3 regions of the Peribacillus sp. JNUCC41 genome follow, and region 1 is predicted to be linked to each of the others. Evidence: riboswitches for the same ligand, from Rfam matches in the RefSeq annotation. Region 1 holds a riboswitch; each other region holds the start of a gene.
The links. Region 1 has a riboswitch for S-adenosylmethionine ahead of mtnW (2,3-diketo-5-methylthiopentyl-1-phosphate enolase). Riboswitches for the same ligand answer to the same signal wherever they lie in the genome.

Region 1 (3,273 bases):
TCATAAATATTCGCCATTCCGGGGACATCAATATTTAAAAGATGCTGCCGCCGTCTTTTATGAACGAGAATACGGTGTCAAGCTGGATCCGAATAGTGAAGTGGCGATTCTCTTCGGGGGGAAGGCAGGTCTTGTAGAACTGCCGCAGTGTTTATTGAATCCAGGTGATACGATCCTTGTTCCAGATCCCGGCTATCCCGATTATCTTTCCGGAGTTGTTTTAGCCCGGGCAAAGACCGAACTCATGCCTCTGACAGAAGAAAATGATTTTCTTCCGAAATATGATGACATACATAAAGAAGTACTTGATAAAGCCAAAATGATGTTCTTGAACTATCCGAATAATCCCACAGGTGCTTCTGCAACTGATAGTTTCTTTGATGAAACCGTCTCCCTCGCAAAAGAGCATTCCATTTGTGTGGTCCACGATTTCGCTTATGGCGCGATCGGATTCGACGGGAAAAAACCGATAAGCTTTCTCCAATCTGAGGGAGCGAAGGATGTTGGAATAGAAATATACACACTATCGAAAACTTACAATATGGCAGGATGGAGAGTCGGCTTCGCAGTGGGGAATAAGAGTGTAATAGAAGCTCTTGAACTATTGCAAGACCATCTTTATGTGAGTCTTTTCCCGGCGATACAAGAAGCTGCGGCAAGTGCTTTGCTTGATTCGCAGAGCTGTGTAGAGAAGTTAGTGCAGATGTACGAAAGACGAAGGAATGTTTTCATTGAGGGATTGAGGGCAATCGGCTGGGATGTCAAAGCGCCTGCGGCATCGTTTTTTGCCTGGCTCAAGGTACCTAATGGTTTTACGTCAGAGAGTTTTGCAGACTATTTATTAATGCATGCCCACGTAGCTGTTGCCGCAGGGAATGGATTCGGTGAAATTGGCGAAGGTTACGTCAGGGTAGGGCTGCTGACCTCGGAAGAACGACTTGAAGAGGCTGTGGAACGAATACGTAAATTAAACTTATTTTAACGATCAATTGAGATATCCGATTTATTCACCGTTAAAATAGTTAAAACTTATTGACAAAGTAGGGATTACCTGTCAGAATACAAAATAAATTCTTAATCTTTCGATACTTGAATGCAATTTATATATCAGCGTTTTCTTATTTTGAGCAGGTGGAGGGACTAGCCCTATGAAGCCCAGCAACCGACCGTAATTCCATTGTAAAATGGGGCGGAATTCTTCGCCGGATTTCTGAAATCCACAAGGCACGGTGCTAATTCTTGCAGCCAATGGCTGGGAGATAAGAAGATGGCTTTTTAAAGCCTCTTCTTTATGAAGGGGCTTTTGCCATTTTGGGACCATTTCAGGTTAATGACATCGGGAGTTTACTAACGTGTTATAGGAGTGATCAGATGAGCGAGATAGTCGCTACTTATTTAATTCATGACTTCACTGGAAATCATGAGAAAAAAGCAGAGAGCATTGCCCTAGGTTTGACTGTCGGGACATGGACGGACCTGCCACATTTAGTCCAGAAACAACTGGAAAAACATAAGGGGCGCGTTGTATCGGTGACACCACTTTCTGAAGAAGAGAGGGCAAACAGCTACTTTAATCGTAAAGTATACCGTTCGCTTATTAAAATTACCTATCCGGCAGGGAATTTTTCCATTGATTTACCTGCAATCCTCACGACTGTCTTCGGCAAACTTTCATTGGACGGAGAAATAAAACTCATCGATCTGGATTTTGTCGGTGATATTCAAAAAGCTTTTCCCGGACCGCAATTTGGCATTGAAGGCATAAGGGAGAAGATTGGCGTATTTAACCGGCCCCTGGTAATGAGCATCTTTAAAGGTGTATTAGGAAGAGACCTGACATTCCATAACGAGCAACTGAGACAACAAGCATTAGGGGGCGTCGACCTAGTTAAAGATGATGAGATCCTCTTCGACCAGGAACTGACTCCATTTTTCGATAGAATAAAAACGGGAAAAAGAATATTGAATGAAGTCCATGAAACCACTGGCCACCGTACTTTATATGCAGTCAATCTATCAGGGAAAACATTTGAATTGCTGGATAAGGCAGAGCAGGCGGCTGAAGCAGGGGCAGATGCCTTATTGTTCAACGTTCATACATATGGTTTGGATGTATTGCAGGCCTTGAGTGAACATGATCGTATCAAGTTGCCGATCATGGCGCACCCCGCCTTTAGCGGGGCATTGGCAGCTTCATCATTTTATGGAATCGGCTATCCATTATTACTTGGTAAATTAGTAAGGTTATCAGGTGCGGATTTATCCTTGTTCCCATCCCCTTATGGAAATGTCGCACTGGAAAAAAAGGAGACCTTGGCGATTGCTGAAGCTCTGACAAAAGATGAACTTTCATGGAAAAAAGCCTTCCCTGTTCCTTCTGCAGGCATTCATCCGGGCATGGTTCCGGACCTGATCAAGGATTTTGGGCTCGATAGCGTGATTAATGCAGGAGGGGGAGTTCATGGGCACCCTGACGGAGCAAATGGCGGGGCCAAGGCTTTCCGTTCTGCTGTGGAAGCCGTTCTAGCAGGAAAGAACCTATCTGAAGCGGCTGCTGAGGAAGAAACACTAAAAAAAGCTCTTTTGTTATGGGGAGGCCTATAAGAATAATGAAACCGATCATCTTTTGTGACTTTGACGGAACGATCACCAACACGGATAATATCATTTCCATCATGAAAAAATTTGCTCCTCCGGAATGGGAAAAGTTGAAAGACGGTATCCTCCAGCAAAAAATCAGTATATCTTCAGGAGTTGGGGAGATGTTTTCGCTGCTTGATAGTGGCATGAAGGATGACATCATCCAATATGTAAGAAAGACGGCCGGCATTCGTCCAGGGTTTTATGAATTCGTTGAGTATACGAAACAAGCCAACATCCCTTTATATATAGTAAGCGGGGGCATGGATTTTTTCATTGCACCGCTTTTAAATGATATCTTGCCAACAGAGTCCGTTTATTGTAACCAAGCATTTTTTGATAAGGAAAAGATTTATATTGAGTGGCCGCATGATTGTGATGATCAATGTAATAATGATTGCGGTTGCTGCAAGCCATCCATTATGAGGGAAATAGCGGGGGCGGAAGATTTTAAATTCGTTATTGGAGATTCAGTAACGGATTTTGAAGCGGCCAAACAGGCCAATTTTGTCATAGCCCGTGACATACTGCTTGAAAAATGTGAAAGGGAAGGGATTCCACATCAAGGGTTTGAAACATTTTTTGATGTAATTGACATTTTAAAGCGGCAGGAGGCGGTTAAAGCGTGAACAA
Region 2 (3,273 bases), 1.9 Mb from region 1:
GTTAATTCCTTACTTAAACACACTATCTACCTTATAATGAAATAGATAAAATAAGATGTACATATGGAGGGTTAATAATGACGACAACACCAAAAGAACTTCGTTACACTAAAGAACATGAATGGGTCAAAACGGAAGATGGAACAGTGCGCATTGGGATTACAGCTTTCGCACAGTCCGAGCTTGGGGACATCGTATTCGTTGAGCTTCCGGAAATCGGCGATGAATTGAAAGCGAACGAACCATTTGGAAGTGTTGAATCCGTTAAGACAGTTTCTGAGCTTTATGCACCTATCAGTGGCAAGGTTGTTGAAGTAAACGAAGATTTAAGTGACAACCCGGAATATGTAAATGAGTCTCCTTATGAAAAGGCATGGATGGTCGTACTTGAACCATCTAATAGCAGTGATATTGAAAACTTGATGAGCGCTGAAGAGTATGAGAGTTTAATCAACGGTTAAAAAGAAGGAGAGGGGGGACTGAATGGGCCTGCTCTCTTTTTCATTTTATACAGCGGCAGTTGCGCACATAATTCATGAGATGGAGTGATGACATGGAGTGGGGCGAATTCGATAAAGTGATTATTGTAGAAGGCAGTTCCGATAGAAGAAAAGTTGCCTCCGTTTTAAATGAAGATGTGGAAATAAGATGTACAAATGGGACCATATCATTAACTAAGCTGGATGAATTAGTGGATGAATTGATGGATCGTGATGTTTATCTCCTTTTTGACGCAGATGAATCAGGAGAAAAGCTGCGGAAGCAGTTCCGAAGGGAAATGCCGGAAGCAAACCACCTGTATATTAATAAAATGTACAAAGAAGTGGAAAGCTCACCCGAACATCATATCGCAACTGTGCTACTATCTGCCAATATGAATGTGAAAATGAAATTTTTAAGTCAAAGGGTGAACGACTAATTGATGCAGGAATGGAAAGAAGAAGAGTGTAAGCTTGCTGTTGAAAATGGGGAAACCTTTTGCTTATATTTATATACGCCTTTATGCGGCACTTGTCAGGTTGCCTCCAAGATGCTGACGATATCCTTGGAGCTGTTCCCGGAATTGAAGGCAGGCAAAATGAATATGAACTATGTCCAAGCAATTGCCGAATCATATGAAATCGAAAGTGTGCCCTGTTTATTGCTTTTCAAAAAAGGAAAGCTGCACACAAAAATATATGCCTTTCAATCCGTTCCTTATTTGTACGGATTGCTTAAGGAAATCAGCTAAGAAACCAATCAGAACCGTGGTTGGTTTCTTTGTTGCGGACATTTGAATGCGAGATTGGAATTAAACAAAGAATATTCTAACAATTCATTGACTGATTTATTCTAAAATGATATATTTTGAATTAAGTAATGGCAGAATTTAATAGTTCTTATCAAGAGTGGCGGAGGGACTGGCCCGACGAAGCCCGGCAACCGGTATAAATTTTATATACGGTGCTAATTCCAGCAGAGTGTTGGCTCTGGTAGATGAGGTGTGTTCTTGAGACCTCTTCTTGTTGAAGTGGTTTTTTTGTTTATAAAAGGCCAGATATCATAAAATTCCAACTAAATCCATAGAAAAAGGTGAAACCATATGTCAGGGAAAAAGTTGCGTTTTGAAACATTGAGTGTTCATGGCGGTCTGCAAACTGATGAAACAGGTGCCCGTGCCGTTCCTATCTACCAAAGCAATGCATACTTGTTCAAAGACACCGACCATGCAGCGAATTTATTTGGCCTAAAGGAGAATGGCTATATATATACACGGCTTCATAATCCCACGGTCAGCGTTTTTGAAGAAAGAATGGCCTTATTGGAAGGTGGCATCGGCGGATTGGCAACAGCAAGCGGAATGGCTGCCATCTCACTTTCAATCCTGAACATTGCCGGTGCAGGTGATGAGATTGTTTCAGCCTCTACATTATATGGCGGTACGTATAACCTTTTTGAAAATACTCTTCCTAAATATGGGATCAAAGTGAGGTTCGTTTCTCCCGATGACCCTGAAAATTTCAAAAGGGCGATTACGCCAAGAACTAAAGCCATTTTTGCCGAAACGATCGGTAATCCAAGTTTGAGGGTGCTTGATATTGAAGCGGTAGCGAAAATCGCCCATGAAGCCGGCATACCTTTAATCATTGATAATACCTTTGCAACACCATATCTTTGCAGACCAATTGATTTTGGCGCGGACATCGTCATCCATTCCGCTACAAAATGGCTTCTGGGAAATGGAACGACACTAGGCGGTGTCATCGTGGATGGAGGGAAGTTCGATTGGAACTCGCCAAACTACCCTGGCTTCACGGAGCCTGACCCAAGTTATGACGGTCTGGTATATGCCGAGGCAGTTGGACCTGCCGCATTCATAACGAAAGCCCGAGTCCAGTTACTTCGTGATTTAGGCCCTGCGCTAAGTGCCCAAAGTGCATTCCAGTTTACGCTTGGACTTGAAACGCTGCATGTAAGGATGAAAGAGCATCTATCAAACACCAAGTCTGTCATTGAATATTTAAAAAACCATCCTGCCGTGACTTGGGTTTCGCATCCTGGTGATGAGGATCATCCCGATAAGGCCCTTGCGGATAAATATTTGCCTAAGGGAGCTGGATCTGTCGTGACTTTTGGAATACAAGGTAATCGCGAAGCTGGGGCAAAACTTATCAATTCGGTGGAATTATGGTCCCATGTGGCGAATGTAGGGGATGCGAAGAGCTTGATCATCCACCCAGCCAGTACGACCCATCAACAATTGAATGAGGCGGGTCTTGCGAAAGCGGGTGTAAGTGCCGATCAAGTCCGTTTATCAATTGGGATTGAAAATGTAGACGACTTAATAGAAGATTTAGAGCAGGCAATTGAAAAAGCGACGAATATCGTCTCCTTGACTTCCAAAACGCTTTAAGCAGAGTTCCTGTTCATTCTTGAACTAGAAATAATATACATTGCGCTCCTTTTTTATCTATGATAAAATTTCTCCATACTAAAGAACTTAATGATGTACAAATATTCTATATATTAGCTCTTATCAAGAGAGGTGGAGGGATGTGCCCGATGAAACCCGGCAACCGACAAGGAGATTTCCTTGGAAAGGTGCCAATTCACACAAAGTTTAATTACTTTGGAAGATGAGAGAAAGGCCTGTTTCTTCACCTGCCTTTCTGCTCATGCAGAAAGGTTTTTTCAGTTTTAATGGGGAAAACATGTGCATGTTATGAGAAACAGACTAATAATGTAAAGAAATCAACTAAGTTCATAGGTTTTATTGGATAAAAGAGGTGAGGA
Region 3 (3,273 bases), 1.7 Mb from region 1:
GTTTCAATTGGCTGTACTGAACGGACTTCCATTGTATTTTGTGCGGTTACGGCTGTGATGGCAGACATGCCAAAGACACCATGTGCAGAAAATGTTTTTAAATCCGCTTGGATTCCAGCCCCGCCCCCTGAATCAGAGCCTGCGATGGTTAATGCTGTTTTCATAAAAAAACCCCTTCATATAAGTATTTTTTAGAAGTATTTTAAGTAATATGAAAGCTAAAATCGCACCAGCGAATGAACTGAGCATAAAAGCCGGTAAAAAACCAAAAAGAGCAGCTTTTTCTCCCAATAGGAGGAGGGCAAGTGGATAACAGGCTAGGGAACCGATAATGCCGGTCCCGATCACTTCCCCTAAACAAGCGAATTTTAAGCTTTGTGTTTTTCGATAAAGGATTGCGGCCAAAAGTGCACCGATCATGCTACCGGGAAAGGCGAAAATTGAACCGGTACCAGACATGTTTCTAATGATGGAAACTAAAAAAGCTTGTGTCACTGCATAAGCTGGCCCCAATAGAACAGCCGTCAGGACATTTGCCAGATGCTGAATAGGAAAGACCTTTGCAAATCCTGCAGGAATGAAAATAAATGAACTGGTCAGCGTCGTAATTGCCGTGATCATGGCAGTCAACGTCAGTTTCTTGACAGGATTCATCATCTACAGCGGCCAATCTTGCTCATTATGAACCATATCCCAGAATAAATATTCATATCGGGAAGTAACCAAAAAGTGCTTTTCTAATCTAAGAAGTTCCTTTTCTGGCATGCCTTCCGTCAACTCTTCCAACAAAGCGATCAGCCATTTGTGTGCTTCCCCAAATTCAGGAGATGAATAGGACCTTATCCAATCTGAGTAGCGATTGTTTTCCAATGATGCTCCATTTTGTTCTTTTAGTAGCAAACCGATTTCATAATAATCCCAAGCGCAGGGCAGGAGACAGGCGATCAAGTCTGCCAAAGTCCCATGCTGAGCTGCATTTAGCATGTAGCCTGTATAGGCTAGAGTCGTTGGAGTAGGTTCTGTATCTTCCAATTCCTTGGAAGTGATCCCGAATTCGGAAGCATAATGCCGATGAATATCCATTTCCACTTGAAGGGTTTCATTTAAAATACTCGCAAACTTTGCCATGGTTTCGATGTTATGAGCTTTGATTACACCTAAAGCAAAGAGCTTGGAATAATCCATGAGATAGATATAGTCCTGCTTCAGGTAATAGGCAAATTTCTTTTCAGGAAGCGTACCATTTCCAATTGCCTGGACGAAGGGATGTGAATGGTTCCTTTTCCAAATCTCTTTTGACCGTGCATGTAGTCTATCACTGAATGTTTCTAATTTAACATTCTCCATTGTTCATCCTCCTTTAGAATGGATCCCTTTGTTAATGAAAAAACCCCGTTCCTGAATACGGAACGGGGTAGATGGATATAGTCTGAAAATGGACGATATCATCCACTTCCCTCCGCCGGTATGAGCCGGTTCAGGTTCAAAGGGTCCGGAACTAATTCCATCTCAGTCTTAAAAAAAGACTCCCCTAGTGGTGTGAATTGTATGTAATTACTGACATCATATCAGAAAGACAAGAAAATGCAACCCGCATTTAAAGAGGGACCATTTTGTCCAGGAAAAAAGGGAGAACCAGGTAATTGACTTTTGATGGTTATTAGGATAAAATCATGTCTACATCATTTATATATCGATTTCTTATCCAGAGAGGTGGAGGGACTTGGCCCAAAGAAACCTCGGCAGCGGACCCGTTTTGGGAACTGTGCTAAATCCAACAAGCATATGCTTGGAAGATAAGAAGAGCCGTACGGACACTGTCAGCCTCTTCTTGAATTAGAAGGGGCTTTTATTTTTGGGAAATAACGTTTAGTGACATAATAGAAAAGGTATATATAATTTGGTGAAAATAAAACAAGTTGATAAAGATTAGCTAACTAGAAGCAGGCTCTAGGATGACTAGGAAAGGAGCCATTTACATGGCAGAATTATTTAAGAGGATCGAACAGAGGAAGGCAAAGCTTATTGAAGAGTTATTGGCCAATGGAGTATACAAAACCTCTGATGAAAGGCACCTTTATGATGCCCCATTAAAAGTACTTGAAGATGAATATAAGATTGTTATAAATAAACCAAATACCGAGTCACCTTCTGAATGGATGACATAGTAAACGATGGACTATAGTTTGGGTTCTTGGATAAGAGATATGATGTAAGCATTCACAGTCTACACTAGTGGATGCTTTTTTGCGTTTAATAGAAAATGACACAAAATATACATAATTACAGAAATAATAGTCATTTTGTCACATTTAACCTTTAAAATAACACATTTAATTTCTGAAAAATAGTTGATTTTAACTAGTAGATTCATTATGATGAAAGTGTAAAAAAATTGAATAAATGGGAGGTGGCATATAATGCCTTGCCGTAAGGTAACTATAGAAAAAATAGAAGAGAAAAGAAAAGAAATGATCAACTTGGCAGCAATTTACGGCTTATCAAGTCTGCTAACTGTTCAAGCAAGTCAAGAATTGGATACGCTATTAAATGCGTTAACAAGTAAAAGAGAGTGTGAACATTTTTACCTCCAGAAAGCATATAGGTATTTTTAAATTAGCCAATTCGCACTCGATTAATATGAAAAAGCTACTGCTCAAGGCAATAGCTCTAAAGAATGATATTACATATCGACACGTTTACCAAGAATGAGCAAATCCCGCTCGATTCCATCCAACTCGGCAACTTGAGGTAAATGTGCCCATTCTTCAAACCCGAATTTGGAAAAAAGCTTAAGGCTTGGTGTATTGTGGGCGAAAATGAAACCCAATAGAGTCTTAACACCTAATTTTGGACTCCATTCAATTGCCTTTTGAATCGAAATTTGTCCGATTCCTTTTCCCCGGAAATAATCATCTATATAAATGCTGATTTCGGCAGTGGAATTATATGCCGGTCGGCCATAGAAGGATTGAAAGCTCATCCATCCAGCAGTTTTCCCTTTTATAGTAATGATAAATAGCGGTCTACTTTCTGAATGATGTTCCTCAAACCATTTAACCCTCGATTGGACGGATACAGGCTCCGTATCTGCCGTGACCATTCTTGAAGCAATTGTTGAATTATATATTTCAACAATTCTGGGTAGATCGGATAGTCCTGCCTCTCTAAACTCTATGAGCTCTTCCATGATTTAAACTCCTAACTATCATTTATTAAATCTCCAGAATGAAGGGTAATCCCGTATTTTGTTTTAGGGACGGTGAATGACAC

Region 2: another riboswitch for S-adenosylmethionine. It lies ahead of JNUCC41_RS07010 (O-acetylhomoserine aminocarboxypropyltransferase/cysteine synthase family protein); the one in region 1 lies ahead of mtnW (2,3-diketo-5-methylthiopentyl-1-phosphate enolase).
Region 3: another riboswitch for S-adenosylmethionine. It lies ahead of JNUCC41_RS15630 (Fur-regulated basic protein FbpA); the one in region 1 lies ahead of mtnW (2,3-diketo-5-methylthiopentyl-1-phosphate enolase).

Annotation. Positions count from the first base shown of each region.
Region 1 covers NZ_CP062163.1:4,947,414-4,950,686, reverse strand. Annotated here, with positions in the region: gene JNUCC41_RS23880 (pyridoxal phosphate-dependent aminotransferase) at 1-982, shown strand, start outside; SAM riboswitch class I at 1,116-1,266, shown strand; gene mtnW (2,3-diketo-5-methylthiopentyl-1-phosphate enolase) at 1,372-2,604, shown strand; gene JNUCC41_RS23870 (2-hydroxy-3-keto-5-methylthiopentenyl-1-phosphate phosphatase) at 2,610-3,269, shown strand; gene JNUCC41_RS23865 (methylthioribulose 1-phosphate dehydratase) at 3,266-3,273, shown strand, end outside.
Region 2 covers NZ_CP062163.1:1,393,745-1,397,017, reverse strand. Annotated here, with positions in the region: gene gcvH (glycine cleavage system protein GcvH) at 78-461, shown strand; gene JNUCC41_RS07020 (toprim domain-containing protein) at 554-919, shown strand; gene JNUCC41_RS07015 (thioredoxin family protein) at 923-1,231, shown strand; SAM riboswitch class I at 1,377-1,483, shown strand; gene JNUCC41_RS07010 (O-acetylhomoserine aminocarboxypropyltransferase/cysteine synthase family protein) at 1,583-2,893, shown strand; SAM riboswitch class I at 3,011-3,123, shown strand.
Region 3 covers NZ_CP062163.1:3,211,081-3,214,353, forward strand. Annotated here, with positions in the region: gene thiD (bifunctional hydroxymethylpyrimidine kinase/phosphomethylpyrimidine kinase) at 1-164, opposite strand, end outside; gene thiW (energy coupling factor transporter S component ThiW) at 133-654, opposite strand; gene tenA (thiaminase II) at 658-1,347, opposite strand; TPP riboswitch at 1,438-1,543, opposite strand; SAM riboswitch class I at 1,699-1,803, shown strand; gene JNUCC41_RS15630 (Fur-regulated basic protein FbpA) at 1,980-2,168, shown strand; gene JNUCC41_RS15635 (aspartyl-phosphate phosphatase Spo0E family protein) at 2,421-2,615, shown strand; gene JNUCC41_RS15640 (GNAT family N-acetyltransferase) at 2,684-3,190, opposite strand.